DNA from 4 places in the Bacillus sp. LR--39 genome. Region 4 is predicted to be linked to each of the others. Evidence: riboswitches for the same ligand, from Rfam matches in the RefSeq annotation. Region 4 holds a riboswitch; each other region holds the start of a gene.
What was found. A riboswitch is a leader RNA that binds a small molecule or an ion and turns the genes downstream of it on or off. The one in region 4 is predicted to bind thiamine pyrophosphate.

Region 1 (5,208 bases), 400 kb from region 4:
TGACCGGAGAAACGCTCGTTTTTCACGCTCCGGTGCCTGACGATATGAAAACATTAATTGAACACATGTAAAGCCCGAACCGTTTACCGGTTTCGGGCTTTTTTTCATGCCTCCCTGCCGTGATCCTCGCGAAATCGTGAAGCATCATAGGGCATTGAGCTTTCCACAGAGACGGTTTCATGCTCCGGAAAGCGAAAGCCTGTCAGTTGATTGCCGAAGACGCATCCTGTATCAATGTTGATTGTACGGTTGACGATCCGGGGGCGTTTTACCGGGGTATGGCCGTAAACAATCCATGCCTTGCCTTCATAAGCGGCGGCCCAGTCTCTTCTGACGGGCCTGCCGTCGGGATACGTTTCACCCGTGATATCGCCGTACAGAACAAATTCTTTTACCTTACGCGAGTATTTACCGATATCGTCAGCTTTTATGCCGGCGTGGGCGACAATGAGATCGCCATTATGTAAAATGTCATAAAGCGGTGCTGACTCATATAATCGGATAAATTGTCTGGAGACTTCCGTTCTGTCGGCGGGAGACAGCTCTTTCAGTTCGGCTGCCGTCGTTTCCAGTCCGTGCATCACTTTTACGGGGTTTCCTTTTAAGTAACGATACAGTTTGTTGCAATGATTTCCCGGGACATAACGGACGGCTCCTTTTTCATATGCTTTTGCCACAAAACGCATCACTTCTACGGATTTTGGGCCTCTGTCCGTTAAATCCCCCGCAAAGACAAGCGTCCTGCCTTCAGAATGAACGGGCGTTCCGTCTTTGACTTCATATCCGAGCTTTTGCATTAACGCGATCATTTCGTCATAACATCCGTGTATATCGCTGATGATGTCATAAGCCATTCGTGTCAGCCTCCTTATTAACGGTTTTTTATTTTTATTTATTATGGGGCTAATTCCTATACCTAATTACGGTGTTTTTGCACAAATTAAAAAAAGAATTAAAGAAATAAAGCCTTATCACTTTTTTTTCGCGTTCAGCCTTGTTAGAATATGCGTTATGTTTTTAAAAAAAAGTAAGGTTTCGCCCGCTTTAAGCGGGCTTTTATAACCCTTGTTTTAAGGAGGTATTTACGAATGGAACACACATCAGTCGCATCTTTAGTCGTCGTTCTGATCGTCGCTTTTTTGACGCCGCTCCTTTTACATCGGTTTAAGCTCAGCATCCCCGTCGTCGTCGCGGAGATCATCATGGGGCTTATTATCGGAAAAAGCGGCCTGAATCTTGTCGTTCAGGGAGATACGTGGCTGGAGACGCTGTCTGTTCTCGGCTTTATCTTTTTAATGTTTTTAAGCGGCTTGGAAATTGATTTTTCTTCATTTGAGAAAGGGAAGAAAAAACAATTCCTTCCGAATGGCAAGGAAGCGCCCAACACGTTTTCTGCCGCACTGATTATCTTTTTCGGCATCTTTATTTTATCATTGCTGCTGTCCTATGCCTTTGTATTAGCTGGTTTTATACAAAACGCATTTTTAATGACGCTTATTATTTCGACGATATCACTCGGTGTGGTGGTCCCGACTTTAAAGGAAGAACGGATCATGAACTCCAATATCGGCCAGATCATCCTGCTTGTCGCCGTTATCGCGGACTTGGCTACGATGATTCTGCTCGCTTTCTTCTCTTCTCTTTACGGAGAAGACAGCGGAAATATGTGGCTTCTGTTGATTCTCTTTGCCGCGGGGGTCGTGCTGTATTTCTTCGGCAGGATCTTTAAACACCGTTCATTTGTGCAGTCGATGTCCAAAGGCACCGTGCAGATCGGGACGAGAGCCATTTTCACACTGATTATCGTGCTTGTCGCTTTATCGGAATCTCTCGGGGCGGAAAATATTCTCGGCGCGTTTTTGGCAGGCGTTCTGGTATCGCTTCTGTCTCCGAATAAAGAAATGGTGGAACAGCTGGATTCATTCGGCTACGGGTTTTTAATTCCGATCTTTTTCGTCATGGTCGGGGTGAAATTGGACATTTGGACGCTTTTCCAAGATCCGAAAACATTAACGATGATTCCGCTGCTTCTGCTTGCGCTGTTTATCAGCAAAATGTTCCCGGTGTTTTATTTAAAGAAATGGTATGACAAAAGAACCGTGTTTGCTTCGGGCTTTTTGCTGACGTCCACGCTGTCGCTTGTTATCGCGGCGGCTACGATCGGAGAAAGGCTCCACATTATCAGCGCCAATATGTCCGGCGCGCTGACTTTAGTTGCGGTTATTGCCAGCATCATCACGCCGATCGGCTTTAAGAAATTATACAAACGGCAAAGTGCGCCGCAGGAAAAAAAGCGCATTACATTTATCGGGGCCAACCAAATGACGCTTCCGGTTACGCTGGAATTGCCTGAAGAGGAATATGAAGTACGGGTCGTCCATGTGTATCAGGAAAATGCCGGGGAAACGCTTGCGGAATCCGTTTTTTCGGTTGACACGATTTCTGATTACGAGCCCGGCACGCTTGAGTCGCACGGTATTTTCAAAACGGATATTCTTGTCGTGGCGACGGGAAATGAAGATGTGAACGCCGAAATCGCCTTAATAGCGAAAGAGAAAGGGACTGAGCGTATCATCGCAAGCGTCGGCTCGGTTGAGCATGAAACAAAACTGAAAGAAGAGGGCATCAGTATTTTTTCTATCCTTCTGTCTACAAAGACGCTCTTGCGCGCATTAATTGAGGCGCCGGGCGTGATGAGCCTCCTGACGAATGAGGAGTCTTCGTTATATCAGATCAATCTGGAAAACCCGGCGTATAACGGCATCATTCTGCGGGAATTTCCGCTGATGGGCGATGTGATTTTCGTCCGGATATTCAGAGGTGTGGACAGCATCGTTCCGCACGGAGACACGCGGCTGAAAACAGGAGACCGTCTCATCGTCACGGGCTCGCGCAACTACGTGTCGGAACTGAGAAAAATTCTTGAAGCTTGACCAAATTGCAATTCGTGATAATATAGAAGGCATAACAAATAAATCATTAATCGTATGACCACTAGGGGTGTCCTTCATAAGGGCTGAGATAAAAGTGAGACTTTTAGACCCTCATAACTTGAACAGGTTCAGACCTGCGTAGGGAAGTGGAGCGGTATTTTTTTGGGGTTCCTTTTATCCATTTAAATTCCAAACCACTTTTCCGATGCGGGAAAGTGGTTTTTTTATTTTAACAGGGGGGAAGACATGATGACATTTTCTGAAGAATGCAGACTGGCGGCTGCCGAATGGTGGGACGGAAGTTTTGTTCATCCGTTTGTAACGGGAATCGGTGACGGAAGCCTGCCGATAGACCGTTTCAGCTATTACGTGCTGCAAGATTCCTACTATTTGACGCATTTTGCAAAAGTTCAGGCGTTCGGCGCCGCATATGCCGAAGACTTGTTTACGACGGGCAGGATGGCGGGCCACGCTCAAGGGACATATGAAGCGGAAATGGCGCTGCACCGCGAGTTTACGGAGCTTTTAGGGATTACGGAAGAAGAGCGTGCGGCATTTAAACCGGCACCGACCGCCTATTCTTATACGTCTCATATGTACAGATCGGTGATGAGCGGCAATTTTGGAGAAATATTAGCTGCGCTTCTGCCCTGTTATTGGCTTTATTATGAAGTCGGCGAACACTTAAAAGAGTGCAAACCGGAGCATCCGATTTATGAAAAATGGATCGGTACATACGGCGGAGACTGGTTCAGACAGCAAGTCGAAGAACAGATCAGCCGTTTTGACGAGATTGCTGAAAACAGCACAGAGGACATCCGCGCGAAAATGAAAGAGAATTTTGTGATTTCAAGCTATTATGAATATCAATTTTGGGGAATGGCCTATCAAAAAGAAAGCTGGTCCGAGAAGGGCGGAAAAGAGGTGGAATCTTTTGGAGCTGCACGCGGTAACTGATAATCGCAAACCCGTTGCCGAGCTGGCCGAGGATATTCTTTCGATTCAGCGCGAAGTAAGCTTTATACATATCCGTGAGCGGGATAAAACAGCGGGAGAAATCATGCAGCTTTTGTCCCTTTTGAAAAAGGGCGGTGCGGATAAGGACAAATTGATCATCAATGACAGGGCGGATATCGCGCTTTTTGCCAATATACACCGTGTTCAGCTTCCGTCCCGCAGCTTTTCCGTAAAGCAGGTGCGAAGCAGATTTCCCCATCTTCATATCGGACGTTCGGTTCATTCGCTGAAAGAAGCCATCCAAGCTGAAAAGGAAGATGCGGATTATGTGGTGTTCGGCCATGTATTTGAAACCGAATGTAAACAAGGACTTGAAGCAAGAGGCATCAGCCTGCTTTCAGAGATCAAACGCACGCTTTCCATCCCCGTCATCGCAATCGGCGGAATGACACTGCAGACGATCGGACACACAAAGCAGGCGAAACCGGACGGAATTGCCGTCATGTCAGGTATTTTCTCAGCTGAAAATCCTGAGGAGGCGGCAAAACGGTATGCACGCGCGGTAAGGGAGGCCGATTATGAAGAAGCACTATGATACGGCGGTGATCGGCGGCGGAATTATCGGGTGCGCCATTTCTTATGAGCTGGCGAAGACGCAGCAGAACGTTGTCTTGCTTGAAGCCGGAGAAGTCGGCCGAAAAACGACAAGCGCTGCCGCGGGAATGCTGGGCGCTCATGCGGAATGTGAAAACCGGGATGCGTTTTTTGATTTTGCCATGCACAGTCAAAGGCTGTATGAAGCGGCGGGGCAAGAGCTTGAGGAAGCTTGCGGCATTGACATCAGGCGCCATAACGGCGGAATGCTTAAACTGGCGTATACCGAAGAAGATATCGCCCGTCTACGGAAGATGGATGATCTGCCTTCCGTCACCTGGCTTTCAGCGAAAGATGCCCTTGAAAAAGAGCCTTACGCTTCAAAAGACATTCTCGGCGCAAGTTTTATAAAAGACGATATCCATGTCGAACCGTACTATGTCTGCAAAGCGTATGCAAAAGGGGCGCGGCGCTATGGCGCTGATATATATGAGCATACACAAGTCACCTCCGTAAAACGGGTGAACGGAGAATATTGCATCACAACGTCCGGCGGGGATGTTTATGCTGACAAAGTCGCAGTTGCAAGCGGGGTATGGAGCGGCCGGTTTTTCAGCCAGCTCGGCTTGGGACAGCCTTTTTTTCCTGTGAAAGGAGAATGCCTTTCCGTGTGGAATGACGATACCACGCTGACCAAAACCCTTTACCATGATCATTGTTATGT
Region 2 (5,208 bases), on a different contig from region 4:
TCATAGCGGACGAAAAAGCGGGTGCTGAATTGATCACAGTCAACCGTTCAAAGCACTCTGATCTATTTTGGGCGTCTCAGGGAGGAGGGGGAGGCAACTTCGGCATTGTCACATCCATGATGTTTAAAGCCGTGCCGATCTCATGCGTGTCTGTTTTTTCTGTCACTTGGGGCTGGGATGATTTTGAGGAAGTATTTAACACATGGCAGCGCTGGGCTCCATTTACAGACAACCGGCTTACCTCATCAATTCAGTTCTGGCCTAAGGAAGTCAACCGCATAGAAGCGCTCGGTCAATTTACCGGGACAAAGGATGAGCTGAAAGAACTGCTGGCTCCGTTAATGAAAGCGGGAAAACCGACAAGCGGCATGGTCAAGACATTGCCATTTATTAAAGCGGCAGCCTTTTTTAACAGCCCGGGAGGCAATCAGCCGCAAAAGATGAAGCGGTCAGGATCCTTTATTGAAAAACCATTATCAACACGCGCGATTTCCACTTTAAAGCGCTATTTAGAGCACGCTCCGAACGAAAACGCCAGTGTCTGGCAGCAATCTCTCGGCGGTGCGGCCGGACGGATCGCTCCGGACCAAACGGCATTCTACTATCGCAACGCAATCATTGCCCAAGAATATATTACAACTTGGACATCTGCTGAAGAAGAAAGACAAAATGTCCGCTGGATCGAAGGATTGAGAACGTCCCTATCAAGAGAAACGATGGGAGATTACGTGAATTGGCCTGATAGAGAAATCAGAAACTGGCCGCAAACGTATTACGGAGAAAATGTTCACCGCCTCCGTCAAGTCAAAACGAAATATGATCCGGAAAATATATTCCGCTTTGAGCAGAGCATTCCGCCGCTTCGCCGTTCACCGTTTTTCTAAAAAAGATGAAGATGGGCAAACTCCATCTTCATCTTTTCTTTTATTGATATAAGCGGCTTCCCTTCTCTGCAAACTCTTTTGCTTTTTCTTTCAGCCCCTCATTGACGGCCTCATCTTCAGTAAGTCCGTTTTCCTTCGCATAATCACGAATATCCTGAGAAATTCTCATGCTGCAGAACTTCGGACCGCACATCGAACAGAAGTGAGCTGTTTTTGCGCCTTCAGCCGGCAGCGTTTCATCATGATATTCCATTGCTCTTTCAGGATCAAGCGACAAATGAAATTGATCACGCCAACGGAATTCAAACCGCGCCTTAGACAGAGCATCGTCACGGATCTGTGCACCCGGATGCCCTTTAGCAAGGTCTGCGGCATGTGCCGCGATTTTGTACGTAATGACGCCTTCTCTTACATCATCACGATTCGGCAGCCCCAAATGCTCCTTCGGCGTGACATAGCAAAGCATCGCCGTCCCGTACCAGCCGATCATCGCCGCGCCGATTGCTGAAGTAATGTGGTCATAACCCGGAGCGATATCCGTCGTTAATGGCCCGAGCGTGTAAAAAGGCGCCTCTTTACAAATTTCCAGCTGCTTGTCCATGTTTTCCTTAATTTTATGCATCGGCACATGACCCGGTCCTTCGATCATCACTTGCACATCGTGCTTCCACGCAATCTCCGTCAATTCTCCGAGAGTCTCCAATTCCGCAAACTGCGCTTCATCATTGGCATCCGCAATCGAACCGGGGCGAAGCCCGTCACCAAGTGAAAAAGCGATATCATAGGCCTTCATGATTTCACAAATTTCTTCAAAATGCGTGTACAGAAAGCTTTCCTGATGATGGGCCAGGCACCATTGCGCCATAATCGCCCCGCCGCGGGAAACGATTCCCGTCGTGCGTTTGGCCGTTAACGGGACGTAACGAAGCAGTACGCCGGCATGGATGGTGAAATAATCCACGCCCTGCTCCGCCTGCTCAATCAATGTGTCACGATAAATGTCCCACGTTAAATCCTCGGCAATGCCATTAACTTTTTCAAGCGCCTGATAAATCGGCACCGTCCCCACAGGCACGGGGCAGTTGCGGATAATCCATTCACGCGTCGTATGAATGTCTTTTCCCGTGGATAAGTCCATCATCGTATCGGCGCCCCAGCGAATCGCCCACGTCATTTTTTCGACTTCTTCTTCGATAGAAGATGTAACAGCCGAGTTGCCGATATTTGCATTGATTTTCACATGAAAATTCCGGCCGATAATCATCGGCTCGCTTTCCGGGTGGTTGACGTTAGAAGGAATAATCGCCCGTCCGCTCGCCACCTCTTCCCTGACAAATTCGGGAGACACATGCTCACGTATTGCGATAAACTCCATTTCCGGCGTAATGATGCCTTTTCTCGCATAATGCAATTGTGTTACATTTTTCCCCGGCTTGGCCCGAAGCGGTTTCCGCTGTAGGCCGGGGTATTCGGCGGCACGGCCCTCTTTTTTATAGCCGTTGTCTTCAGGTCTCACGGTCCGGCCGTTATATTCTTCTACATCTCCGCGCCCGGTAATCCACTTTGTGCGGAGCGCCCCCAGCCCTTTATGAATATCAATCTGTACATCCGGATCTGTATACGGCCCGCTCGTATCATAAACACGGACCGGCGCATTCTCCTCTTCCCCGAATGCCCCCGTAGTCGCACTCAGGCTGATTTCCCGCATCGGCACTCGTATATCGGGCGAAGAACCTTCTGCATAAACCTTTTTACTGCCGGAAAAACTCGACATAATGGAAATGTTCGCTTGCTGTACTGATTGATTTTGCATACAAATCTCTCCTTTTTCATTTGAATAACAGAACCAAGCTCAGCACCAGCACAAAAAAACCGGGTTCAAAGAAGAACCCGGTTTTGCAGTCAGAAAGAAACTATTATTGTTGTCCTCAACAATAATAAAACCTCTACTTCCCCACGCTGGTACGAACCAGATCAGGTCCAAAGGGTTAAGAAGCCGCCGCTTCTCTCTCAGCCCGCTCAGACGGGCACCCCCAGTAACTATTGATTTCGCTCTCATCGTAACACAAGTTGTGTACAAAAAAAAGCATATTATCAAAATTCAGATAATGGGACAGTCATAAGCTCTGTTTCCCGAACGCCTTCTTCGGTATTAAAAACCCGATAACCCTTTGCGGTTTCCCGGGAAGAGACAGCCTGGAACAGCTGACCGTCTTTATAATGAAGCGCAGCGCCATCATCAGCGGCATAGCCCTCCCTGAGTTTCTTTTCTGAAATCAGACGGTGATACACCGGCCGGCGCTCCGCTTCTCCGTCATAGTGCGGACAGAAGCTGCCCGGCAAAAATCCTAAAGCTCTTAACTCTCTCAAATCTCCAGCTGAATCCGTCAATCCTTCTTCATACCAGCAAATCGCCCCGGCGCTAAGACCCGCCAACATGATGCCGTTTTCCCAAGCCTCACGAAGAATAAGGTCAAGCCCCCACTCTTTCCATAAGACAAGCATATTGCGCGTATTTCCGCCTCCGACATATATAATATCTTTCTTCATGAGAAAGGATCTGAGGTCAGAACCCGGCGGTTTAAACAACGACAAGTGATCCGGCTCACACCGCAGCTTTTGAAAGGCTTGATAAAACCTGCCGATATAATTCTCCGAATCTCCGCTTGCCGTCGGCAAAAAACAAACTTTTGGCTTTGACCGCGCCGACTGCTCTAAAATATACTGATCCAGCACAAGATGATCCGGCTCCATGGAAAAGCCTCCGCCGCCCATTGCAATAATCTGCTTCACGTCATCACCTCTTTTTTTCTCTAGTATAACAGCTCATAAAAAGGCGTTATCCCATTTTCGGATAACGCCTTCAAAAAGTATTTGTTATCTGAAAAATGAAAACGCACCGTATAACACAACGGAGATCCCCGCGGCGATAAGCGCCGGAACAAGGACCAATTCGTTTCCGCCCTTAATAAAATGGGTAACAAGCTCGCCTGCATGAAAACGCTGAAACATAAAAAGAGCAAATGCTGCAATAACCGCTGCCAATAATGCGGTTAACATGACGCCAAGCATATCGCTTTTGATAAAAGCATTCAAAAACCCTTGTGCTTTTGAATGGCCGTCCCACCAGCTGAGAAAGAGTGTCAATAGCAAAAACAGCCCGATCGGAATGATTAAATTCCACGGCCGAATCGGTGTTTCCTTAATATAAGCACGGTGCGCCGAATCCAGCTCCTCCTGCTGGTCAGCATGCTCATCACTTTCGAACATTCCGGTATGTTCACCGTGAATATCTGAGATCGTCCCTGTTTCCATGTTGAATGAACCTGAGCCTTTTGAAAGCAACACACCGCTGTTCCGCGGAATCGGTTCCGTATTTTTGTTATGTTTGCGAGCAGAAGTTTGTCCGCTCTTTTCTGTTTTTTCTAAGCTTTCATCCGCTTTTTGTTTCTTAAAAAAGCAGTAATAAATTCCGACTACTATAATCACAATGGAGAAAAAATTGAAGGGAATACTTTTCACATACACCGTGTAAGCCGGCTGATCTATTCCTGACGTTTTGAGGGCCTGTCCGATAATGGAAACCATGTAGCCGACAAATGCCGTTGCTATCGGAATCAAGGCAATGACAGGGTTTGCCGTAAACTCAATGGCATACGCAATTTTCTGTTTCGACAGGTCCAGACGCTTGCTTAAAGCTTTCATGATCGGTGCAATTGTGACGATGCGAAAGTCCGGTTCACTGAACGTGCCAAATGTCGACAGCCATGCAAGCAGCATCGCACCTTTTTTGGTTTTAACTTTTTTACTGATCAAATGGACGAATCCTTTTATCCCGCCGGTCAGCTTTATAATCCCTACAAGACCGGCAAATGAATATAGAAACACAATGATTCTAATATTATTGGTGACGACAATATTACTGATTATATATTGAACCATATGTTCAATCCCGCCAAGCAAGCTGGGATGCAAAAGATAGCTTCCGACCAGCAAACCGACAAACAGACCGGATTGCACTTGCTTTGTAATGATTGAAATGGGAATGACCAGAATAAATGGGATAAGACAAGCCCAAGTCCCTTCCATAAAAAACACCTCTTTCAAAGAACTTGCTGTTAGTATCTTTGAAAAAAGCGGATTTATACAATAAGCAGGTATCATGTTTTCACAAGCTTTGGAGGATATTTTCATACAACAAAAAAGGCTTCTACATATTGTAGAAGCCTTTGTATACCGGTGGCCGGGGTCGAACCGGCACTCCAGAAGGAACACGATTTTGAGTCGTGCGCGTCTGCCAATTCCGCCACACCGGCATGTAATG
Region 3 (5,208 bases), 250 kb from region 4:
CCTGTCGGGTGTAGTGGTTGTCGATACGATGGTGGCGCATCAGATTTTTAAATTAATTGAGGCGCTGAACCTGATCGGCGTCACGTCCACTTTATCCGGAATCAGGCCGGAAATGGCTCAAACCGCCGTACAGCTCGGCATTAATTTCTCAGATATTACGATCAAGTCCAATCTCGCTCAGGCTCTCAATTATCATCAATAACATACATAACAAAACAGGCTGCCGAATCACTCCGGCGGCCTGTTTTTATATAAACAACAATGAAATGAGCCAGCTTGCGCCGAATAACAGAAGCACGAGCAGGAAAAAGCACCAGTCGGCGCGGCGCACAGTAACAGTTCTGTAAAACGTGCGGTTTCGGCTCCCCGTAAAGCCTTTAGATTCCATCGCGATCGCCGTGCGTTCCGCCTTTCTGATTGCGCCTGCCAATAGCGGAATGGTGAAGCGCCTGACGGCGGAGAGCTTTCCTTTCAGCCCGGAATCAGACGCCGCGCCCCTGATTCTGTGCGCCTGCCGGATGATCAGGATTTCATCTTTCAGAAGAGGGAGAAACCGGAACCCCGCGATAACGCCGTATGCAAGCTTGGGCGGCAGCTTACACTGCTGAATCAGACTGAGCATGAACAGAATCGGATCGGTTGTGAAAAGAAACATCATCGACAAAGCGGAAAAACATAAAATACGAAACGCGATAGAAATCCCGAGCGCCGCGTTATCACTGTTGACGGCAATCGGCCCGAGCTTAAACAGCAGGTTGCTTCCGGTTGTCGGGATGTTTCCGAATACGGCGGCTGTCCATAAAGAACCGAAGGCCAGAATGACAAACGGAATCGTGAACAGCAGCCATTTTTTCAGCGGCACACGCCCCGCCGAGAGGACGCCTCCCGCAATGATGATATAAAATAAAGCAGGGGTGTACGGATTATAAATAAACGACAGCATAATGACGCATAACAATACAGCCGCCGCCTTTATTGACGGGTTAACAGCCTCCAGCCGCAAGTTCATTTCTCCGCCTCCTGTCGTGTTTCATCCATTCATACCGCAGCGGCAAAGCCAAATGCGCCTGCTCGGCGATCCCGGTGTTATCAGAAAACAAAGCGTCGGGAGTTCCCCGGAATACCAGTTTCGTGCCGCAGAGCACAAGGATCGTGTCGGCATAATCTGAGACGAGTTCCATATCGTGTGTCACCATTAAAACAGCCGTTCCTTCCTTTTGAATCTCACGGAGCATTTGCATACACTCCCGCGCCGTTTTGGCATCCTGTCCGAAAGTCGGTTCATCAAGCATCAAAACGTTCACATTGTGCATAAGCATCGTCGCGACGCTGAGCCTGCGTTTTTGTCCTTGGCTTAAAGAAAACGGATGCTGTGAGGCATGGCGTCTCAGGCCGAATCGGGTTAACAGCTGAAGAGCTTTCTCCTTTGCGGCTCTGCTGCTTTCAAAACCGAACATCAGCTCTTGAATGACGGAATCTGTGACAAACTGGTGTTCAGGATTTTGGAAAACATATCCGATCAGCCGCCGCAGCTCTTTTTCAGAATAGGAATCAATCGGTCTGCCGTCTATTTTGATGTCTCCGCTCAGCGGACGGATGAGCTTGGCCGCGGCAGAAAGGAGCGTGGATTTTCCTGTTCCGTTAGGGCCGGCAATCGCGGTGATTGAACCTTTTTTTACGGAAAAGCTCACATCCTGAAAAATGACGTCTGCTCCTCTTGAGAATGACAGCTCGTGAACGCTCAGCGCGTCTTCTGCCGAAAGCGCGGCGGGCCGGTGTTCGGGCAGAGATGGTGCAGGTTCGTGAAACAGCTTTTCTTTACACAATGTAAAAGGAATGCTGACGTGCTTCTGCAATGAGATCACACGCGGGATCGGAATGCCGAGCTCCTTCAGCTCTTCAATCTTTGTTTCAAAGATAATGTCCGTCTCTCCGTCCATCACCTTCTGACCCGTTTCGTCAAGGACAATCGTCCTGTCCATCCACGGCGCCCAATGATCAAGCTGATGTTCGATAACGAGAAGGCCGAAGCCTTTTTTTGCTTGAAGATCTTTGATCAGCCGCACTAATTCACGTGCGGAATATGGATCAAGCTGTGCCGTCGGTTCGTCCAAAATAATGAGTTCCGGTTCCATCGCAATGATACAGGCAAGCGCCACTTTTTGTTTTGAACCGCCTGACAGCGAAGCGATCGTTCGCGTTTTCAGATGAGTGATCTCTAATTTTTCTAAAACGTCATCGATGATTGCGTCCATATCTTCTTTTGTATATTGCAAATTTTCCAGGCCGAAGGCGATTTCGTCTTCAACCGTCAGCATGCAAAACTGCTGGTCCGGATCTTGAAACACGACGCCGATGGATCTGGCGGCGGGTTCTGTCAGATGTGAAAGAGGTGTTCCGTATAAAGAAACGGTTCCCGATTGAACCCCATCGCATGCTTCCGGGTACAGACCGTTTAAACAAAGAGCGAGCGAGCTTTTGCCGCATCCGCTCGGCCCGAGCAATAAAGCCCGCTCTCCTTTGCGGAGCTGAAAGGACACGTTTAGAAGAATCGGCTTTTCATCCTGATCATAAGAAAAGGTAAGACGGCCGGCCGATAGAAGGGGCTCAGATGCCTGCATCTTGGTTCACCTGTTTCTTTTTCTTCTTGAATTGTTTTCCGAGCGCCATGCCGTTCAGCACCCCTGTGTAAGCCAGCGCATCACTGATCGCTTTGCCGAGAAGGCCGGCAAGAAGCGCACCTGAGACCAGACGGATGAGAAGCATGACGGCTAATAAACCCGGATTCAAAACAGAGTATCCGGAAACGAACAAGTCATAAATGAAGCTCGTCACAGAAGACCCCATACCGGATAAAAGAAGCACGGGCAGGGTATAAATCCGCCAGCGTGTCGCTAAAAAGACCGCTTCCGCACCGATTCCCTGTGCGATCCCGATCAGAATCACCATCGGTCCTGACGGATTTCCGAGTAAGCACTCCACAAACGCGGCGATGATTTCAGAAACGAGAGCAGCTCCCGGTTTTTGAATAATGTACGCGGCAATCACCGAGACGATAAACCAGATACCGTAAATCGGTTCGTAGCTCATCCGGCCGAAAAATCCTGCCGCTATATTGCTTGCATGAGTTGATACTAAATAAATGACAGCAAATACAACACTGATGACGGACATGACGACAATTTCTCTCATTTTCCAATTTTTCATTGTGATCTCCTGCTTTCTTATCGGATAGTCGTATGTATGAAAGAGATGATTTTACAGGCAGTTTATATTCAGTTTCATATTGCGGTGTCCTCCCCCGTTTTTTAATGAAAAATAAAAAACTGCATATCCGAGGGAATATGCAGCAGCAGAACGAAAACGCATGGGGAAAAACCCTGCGCTCCGGTCAATCTGCACTTCCCCACGCTGGTATTATCCAGATCGGGTTATAAGGGATCAAAACACGCCTGCCGCATGTTTTATCTCAGCCGATAACAGCACCCCTAGTGCGTTTCCTATACAGTTTTTTATGATGACATCATCATAGTTGATCATGTCTGTTTTGTAAACAGCCTTTCTCCAAACAGTGTTTGGAATCGGACCGGAAGATCATTCATAAAGATAAGTAGAGCCCTTTTGATCAAAAGGAAACGGAGGACATCTATGTTTGTTCATACAGTGCAGTCTGGCGACTCGTTATTTTCCATCAGCAGAAAGTACGGATACCCTGTTGACAGCATCAGAAGCGTCAACGGGCTTGAGGAAACGAATATCGTTCCGGGGCAGGCGCTTTTAATCCCTCTTAATGAATATACGGTTCAGCCGAATGATACGTATGCCGTTATCGCAGGTAAGGCTTATGTGCCGCAGATGCAGCTGATGCAGGCAAACCCGGATATTCCGCCGAACCGGCTGCGGGCGGGTATGAAAGTGAAGATCCCTGATATCTCTAACTATCTTGCGGGGACCCTGCAATTTTATGTCATTCGGACGCCTGAAGCGGATAGAGAGTTAATTAATGATTTTGCGCCGTATTCTTCGGCGATTTCTTTGTTTGAATATCATTTTGGCCCGAATGGAGATATCATTAACGATTTAAACGACAGAACCGCAATAGAAACCACATGGCAAAACAGAGTGCGCCCGCTTGCCGTCATTACGAATCTGACAGAAGGGGGATTCAGTCCGGAATTAGCCCATCAAGTGATGCAAAATCCGACGGCAAGAACGAATCTCGTCAACAATATCGTCTCCTTAACCGTAAGAAAGGGATACGGCGGTGTAAATATCGATTTTGAACGGGTCAGAGAAGCTGACAGGGACCTCTTCACAGGATTTCTCCGGCAGTTAAAAACCCGGCTTTCAGAGCATCACCTCGCGTTAACGATATCGGTTCCGGCGAAAACAAGTGATGCAGTGCCGTGGCTGAGGGGATATGATTACGGCGGAATCGGAGCTGTCGTCGATTATATGTTCATTATGGCGTACGACTGGCACCACGCCGGCAGTGAGCCGGGACCCGTGGCGCCTTTGACAGAGGTCAGGCAAACGATCAATTTTGCTATCAACAGGGTGCCGAGAAGAAAAGTGATTCTCGGTGTTCCGCTGTACGGGTATGATTGGGTGATTCCGTACCGTCCGGGAACGATCGGATCCGCCATCTCCAATCAGCGCGCCATGGAAACGGCCATGAAGCATCAATCAGTGATCCGTTATTCCCAGCAGGAGCGTTCCCCTTACTTCCGGTATACTGATGAAAATGGAAGAACGCATGAAGTGTGGTTTGAGGATGTGCGAAGCATGAGTGAAAAAATGGTTCTCGTTCGGGAGTTCGGACTGCAGGCGATCGGCGCGTGGCAATTAACGCTCGGTTTCAAACCGGGCCCGTGGCTGCTTAGGAACTTTTTCACGATCCGAAAAATATAGCTGCATGTCCCGCTCTGCAAGTGATTTTTTTCCTATGATAACGGGTCTTCTTTTGGACAATCTAAAATTGAACAGGAGGTCTGTCATATGAAGAAAAGGGAAGAGCAGTATATCAACGAGGCTGAGTATGTACCGCATCCGACAAAAGAAGGGGAGTACGCGCTCATGCTGCATGAATCCTATCATTTCCTTTCAGAAGAGGATGAAAGCGATTTGCCGGAATAAGGGCTTTATGCCTTTATTCCGTTTATTTTATAGGCATGTGCTGAAATCACAAATTTAAGGTTGACACATTCC
Region 4 (5,208 bases):
ATTTCCGGCATTTTACAAGTAAAGGGAGGATTACGCTCCCCCCTTTGGTTCGTTTACACGCACTAAGATGACATCTTCCCCAATTTTAACTATATTTCGCCAAGGAATGATCATTTCCTCTTCTTTTCCGAAAAAACCGAGAACTTTTCCGCTGCCGCCTAAAATAATCGCCTGAATTTTTCCCGTTGTCACGTTAATATCAATATCACCGATGCTTCCGAGTTTTTTTCCGTTCGACACGTTTACCACATCTTTTATTTGAAATTCAGATATGCTGATCATCCGTATCACGCCCTTTGCCCGTTCTTTTTCCTATTATATGAACGGCCGGGCTGAACCTTGTCACATCGGGCAATCTTTTTTGCGGCTGCACCAGCCGAGGATAAATCTCAGCATGATTTTCGTATAGTCCATAAGCTCATCAACAGACACTTCCTCGTTTACGGAGTGGGCGTTTTTTAAATCGCCGGGACCGTATATGACGCTCGGAATCCCGGCATGATAAAGCCACCCTCCGTCAGTTACGGTTTGGGAAACATTAATGACGGGCTCCTGTTTTTTGACGGCTGAGTGTGATGCAGCCAAGACAGAAACTGCCGGATGGTCCGGGTCGATTTCCAGCGCCGGGAACACCTCTCCTCTGTCTTCAATCATCGAAGATCCGCCCCATTTGAACACCGGCCTGTTTTCTTTGAGCCACAGATCACTGTCAGCGACACGATTAATATAGTCTTCGATTTCTGCGGCTGCTTGTTCGTGCGTTTCGTTCGGATAAAAGTGGACGGTGATCCATAACCGGCACTCATCGGCGACAAACGCTGCGTGTCTTCCGCCTTCAATGACGGCGGGGTTGATCGTATTGGTGCCGGGCGCAAAGCCGGGATAGCTTTTCGTTACCGCCCAGTGGCGCTCCAGCTCTCCCAAGGCAGCGATGATTTTCGCCATTTTTTCGATGGCGCTCGCTCCGAATGTGCCTCCGCCCGCGTGAATCATATTGCGCCTCATGCCGTCATGAAATGTTTGTTTGCTTTTCAATTCTATCCAGCCGGTGATGACACCGCCCTGCCCTTGAATATGCAGACTGCTCGTATCCGCGACAACCGCAAAATCCGCGTGATAGCCGCGTTTGCAGCATTCCAGCGTCCCCGCCTCACCGACTTCTTCTCCGATTACAGACTGTACAATGAGGTCGCCCGGAAGCTTAATGCCGGCATCATGGATCAGCTTCAGAGAGAAAAGAACACACGCCAACCCCCCTTTCATATCAGCGGCGCCCCTTCCGATCAGCATGCCGTCTTTTACGAGCGGCTGAAACGGGTCAGAGTGCCAGTCTTCGCCCCCGGCTTCTGCCACATCAATGTGTCCGTTTAAAATCAGGCTTTGATGCCTGCTTGAATCTGTCCCTTTTAAAACACCGACTACATTCGGGTCTTCCGGATACACATCCCACATATCGACCGAGCAGCCGGTTTCTTTTAAAAAGCCGGCCACCCACTTTTGGGCTTCTGCCGTATTTCTTGCCGGCGGGGCCGGAGTGGGAAAGGCTATCAGTCTTTCAGCAATAAGTATGAAGTCTTGCCGCCGTTTCTCCGCCTGATGTAACAGCATATCAATCTGATGCATTGGAAATCTCCCCTTTGGCTGTATCAAAAAACCCGTTTCATTCATGAAATGAAACGGGTAAAAAACGGATCTTCCTCCGCTTTTTTCACCGCTTCCCTCCGCCGGCATGATCCGGATCAGGTCCGTTAAGGGTTGAGACAAACGTCTCTCTCAGCCGCATGGCAGCACCCCCAGGGTGAATTTATGTTATTTTACGGATGATGCCTCTTTTGCACGTGTTAAAAACGGGCGGCCATTGTTCCATAAGACATTGACAGGCATATCGAAAAACGCTGTAAGCCGCTCGTCAGAAAGCATGTCCCTGATTTTCCCGGAGGCGAACACCTCGCCCTGTTTTAAAAGCAGCGCCTGATCAAATACCGGCAGAATTTCTTCAGCGTGATGGGTGACATAAAGGATGGACGGCGCATTTTCTTTTTCGGCGATCGACGTAATCGTGTCCAGCAGCTGCTCCCTTGCCATAAAATCAAGACCCGTCACGGGCTCGTCCAAAATCAGCAGTTTGGGATCAGCCATAAGCGCCCGCGCAATCAGCGCTCTTTGTCTTTCCCCTTGTGATAATGTTTCATACCGCCTGTCGGCGTAACCGATGGCGCCCAAATCCTTCAGAAGACCGATCGCTTTTTCCCTTACCTGCTCACTCGGAGTTTCGTACAGCCCGATTGAGGCGTACGCGCCGCTGAGGGCGATTTCAAAAGCGGAGTCCGCGGCATATAATTTGTGCTGAAGACCTGCCGAAACAAGGCCGATTTTCCTTCTGAGCCTGTCACCGAGCTCTGTTTTGCCGAATTGATGGCCGAGCACCTGCATCTCTCCTGAAGTGGGGAAGTAATAAGAGCATAACATATTCAGCAAAGCCGTTTTTCCGGCTCCGTTTAATCCGTACAGCACCCAATTTTCGTTTTTCTCGACGCGCCAGTTAATATCTTTCAAAATCCATTTCCCGTTTCTTTTTAATGACACACTGTCCAGCTGTAAAATCATTGCCGTTTCCCCCGTTTACTTTATTTAAATTTTCTAAAAACTTTTACACATTAGAATACATTACTTTTTTGCAAACGTAAACCATCGCATGAAAAAAGCCTTTAAACAAGGTTTAAAGGCTTTTTCCGTTATTGATGGATATTCTTATTCATTTGTTTAATGGCTGCCTTTTCAAGCCTTGAGACCTGAGCTTGGGATATGCCGATTTCTTCAGCGACTTCCATTTGAGTTTTCCCTTGGAAAAAGCGCTTTCGCAAAATCATTTTTTCCCGTTCGTTCAGTCTTCTCATGCCTTCTTTCAGAGCCAGCTCCTCAATCCATTGTGTATCCTTGTTGCGCTCATCGCTGATCTGGTCCATCACGTAAATCGGATCGCCGCCGTCATTATAAATCGGCTCAAACAGTGAAACCGGATCCTGGATGGCGTCAAGGGCAAACACAATTTCTTCATGGGGCACTTCAAGAACTTTGGCGATTTCCTCTGCTGTCGGCTCCCTGCTTGTCTCACTGATTAGCCGCTCTCTTACTTGAAGCGCTTTATATGCGATATCGCGAAGCGACCTCGAGACGCGGATCGGATTGTTATCCCGCAAATATCTGCGGATTTCTCCGATGATCATCGGTACAGCGTATGTTGAAAACTTAACATTATGGCTTAGGTCAAAATTATCAATGGATTTCATTAGTCCGATGCAGCCGACCTGAAATAAGTCATCAACATACTCTCCTCTGTTGTTAAACCTCTGAATGACGCTTAAGACAAGGCGCAGATTGCCGTTTACAAGCTTTTCCCTCGCTGAATCATCGCCCTCATCCTGTAATTGCCTAAACAGCTTTCTCATCTCTTCATTCTTGAGCACCGGTAATTTGGAGGTATCCACCCCGCAAATTTCGACTTTATTTCTTGACACGTTTTTCCCTCCCACTAGGAGCTGCTGTACAACGTTAAGTATCTCCTCGGGTGGGAAAAATATGCACCGCCATTTTACAGAAATAAACATCCGGCTGCGGCAATCCTTGCAGCAGTAAGGGCTGTCAGATGGAAAAAATTTTACACCATTTTGTTAAACTCTTTTCTCAGTCTTTTGATAATCCGCTTTTCGAGCCGGGAGATATAAGATTGTGAAATCCCCATCATGTCGGCTACATCTTTTTGTGTTTTTTCTTCTTCTCCGACAAGCCCGAAACGCAGTTCCATAATCTGCTTTTCTCTTTCGTTTAATTGCTCAAGCGCTTTTTTCAAAAGTTTTTTATCCACATTGGCTTCAATGTCTTTTGTAATAATATCATCATCTGTGCCGAGCACATCCGAAAGCAGCAGCTCGTTTCCGTCCCAATCAATATTCAGCGGTTCATCAAAGGACACCTCTGAACGGATTTTGTTGTTTCGGCGCAAGTACATTAAAATTTCGTTTTCGATACATCGCGACGCGTAGGTGGCGAGTTTGATTTTCTTTTCCGGATTAAAAGTGTTTACCGCTTTGATCAAACCGATGGTGCCGATGCTGATTAAGTCCTCGATATTGATGCCGGTATTTTCGAATTTGCGGGCAATGTAAACGACAAGACGTAAGTTTCTCTCAATCAGAATGGCCCGCGCCGCCTGATCCCCGCTCGGCAGCTTTAATAAGAGCACCTGCTCCTCTTCTTTAGACAAAGGCGGCGGCAGCGCCTCGCTTCCTCCTATGTAATACACTTCATCGCTTTTCAGTCCGAGTTTCATCAGCCATTTATACCACAAATATGTCAGACGCAGCTTAAGTTTTTTCATCTTCCTCCCCCTTCTAAATACAACGCGTTTTGAGTATGATGAATAACAGACTTTTCGTCAGGAAACATGTTTTACAGCCTTCCCTGTCAGCATCTTCGGATGAACGATTCCGTCAAATTCACCGTCCGCGGATAATGGTTTCGTGCTGATGCCGATCAGGCATTTTTCACAAGCGATCATTTCGTCTTTTGTTAAAATCGTGACGTAATCCGGCTTTAAACAGAGTAAAAATTGATTGTCCTGGCCGACGCCCCTGTATGGAATCAGCCTCAGCTTATCCGCATGGCGGAACGAATCATCAAGCCGCTCTATCACTTCAAGCGGACTGGCGGATTTGATGAGGTCCGTTTCCTTTTCACTGAGAATCGGAGCGAATTTGTCAATGCAAAGGATCATGACCGGCGTTTTCGTCAGCGGATCATACAGCTGATTCCCGGAATCCACCAATCCTTTCGCGCGGATTGTCTGTCCGCTGAATTCCGCCTGCACCATGACAAGTTCATCGTACTGAATGGACTTCGTCTCGATGTCTTCAATTCTCTTTTTCGAAAAAAACCATATGGCTGGAAATCCGATAACTACAAACATCCAGCTGATCGGGTCGCCGAATCCGGTCTGGCTTGTGACCATTACGCCTTGCTGCACAATTGATTCTGTCTGCAGCAGGGAATGTACGCCGATCATTCCCCCGCCGACGAGAAAAGTCGCGAAATAAAAGGCGAACAAATTTTGAAAAAAGTATCGGAACCGTTTAAAGCCAAAAGCCGCAAGCACGATGACTACTGAAAACGCCATTTTTCCCGCCGGATGCTCCACAAAGGGAGAAACAG

Region 1: another riboswitch for thiamine pyrophosphate. It lies ahead of tenA (thiaminase II); the one in region 4 lies ahead of ACWHAR_RS06635 (acetylornithine deacetylase).
Region 2: another riboswitch for thiamine pyrophosphate. It lies ahead of thiC (phosphomethylpyrimidine synthase ThiC); the one in region 4 lies ahead of ACWHAR_RS06635 (acetylornithine deacetylase).
Region 3: another riboswitch for thiamine pyrophosphate. It lies ahead of ACWHAR_RS07675 (ECF transporter S component); the one in region 4 lies ahead of ACWHAR_RS06635 (acetylornithine deacetylase).

What each region holds. Positions count from the first base shown of each region.
Region 1 is NZ_JBSIOT010000001.1:1,792,584-1,797,791, reverse strand. It holds gene ACWHAR_RS08565 (RluA family pseudouridine synthase) at 1-71, shown strand, start outside; gene prpE (bis(5'-nucleosyl)-tetraphosphatase PrpE) at 105-854, opposite strand; gene ACWHAR_RS08555 (monovalent cation:proton antiporter family protein) at 1,089-2,933, shown strand; TPP riboswitch at 2,987-3,095, shown strand; gene tenA (thiaminase II) at 3,183-3,890, shown strand; gene tenI (thiazole tautomerase TenI) at 3,868-4,485, shown strand; gene thiO (glycine oxidase ThiO) at 4,469-5,208, shown strand, end outside.
Region 2 is NZ_JBSIOT010000007.1:33,798-39,005, forward strand. It holds gene ACWHAR_RS19115 (FAD-binding oxidoreductase) at 1-884, shown strand, start outside; gene thiC (phosphomethylpyrimidine synthase ThiC) at 925-2,697, opposite strand; TPP riboswitch at 2,819-2,929, opposite strand; gene ACWHAR_RS19125 (Type 1 glutamine amidotransferase-like domain-containing protein) at 2,979-3,677, opposite strand; gene ACWHAR_RS19130 (Na+/H+ antiporter NhaC family protein) at 3,762-4,973, opposite strand; tRNA gene ACWHAR_RS19135 (tRNA-Leu) at 5,119-5,200, opposite strand.
Region 3 is NZ_JBSIOT010000001.1:1,634,114-1,639,321, reverse strand. It holds gene ACWHAR_RS07690 (STAS domain-containing protein) at 1-202, shown strand, start outside; gene ACWHAR_RS07685 (energy-coupling factor transporter transmembrane component T family protein) at 248-1,009, opposite strand; gene ACWHAR_RS07680 (ABC transporter ATP-binding protein) at 984-2,621, opposite strand; gene ACWHAR_RS07675 (ECF transporter S component) at 2,608-3,207, opposite strand; TPP riboswitch at 3,387-3,500, opposite strand; gene ACWHAR_RS07670 (glycoside hydrolase family 18 protein) at 3,649-4,911, shown strand; gene ACWHAR_RS07665 (transcriptional regulator SplA domain-containing protein) at 4,999-5,136, shown strand.
Region 4 is NZ_JBSIOT010000001.1:1,389,019-1,394,226, forward strand. It holds gene ACWHAR_RS06630 (YlmC/YmxH family sporulation protein) at 31-282, opposite strand; gene ACWHAR_RS06635 (acetylornithine deacetylase) at 343-1,623, opposite strand; TPP riboswitch at 1,700-1,805, opposite strand; gene ACWHAR_RS06640 (ABC transporter ATP-binding protein) at 1,810-2,607, opposite strand; gene sigG (RNA polymerase sporulation sigma factor SigG) at 2,736-3,518, opposite strand; gene sigE (RNA polymerase sporulation sigma factor SigE) at 3,659-4,378, opposite strand; gene spoIIGA (sigma-E processing peptidase SpoIIGA) at 4,436-5,208, opposite strand, start outside.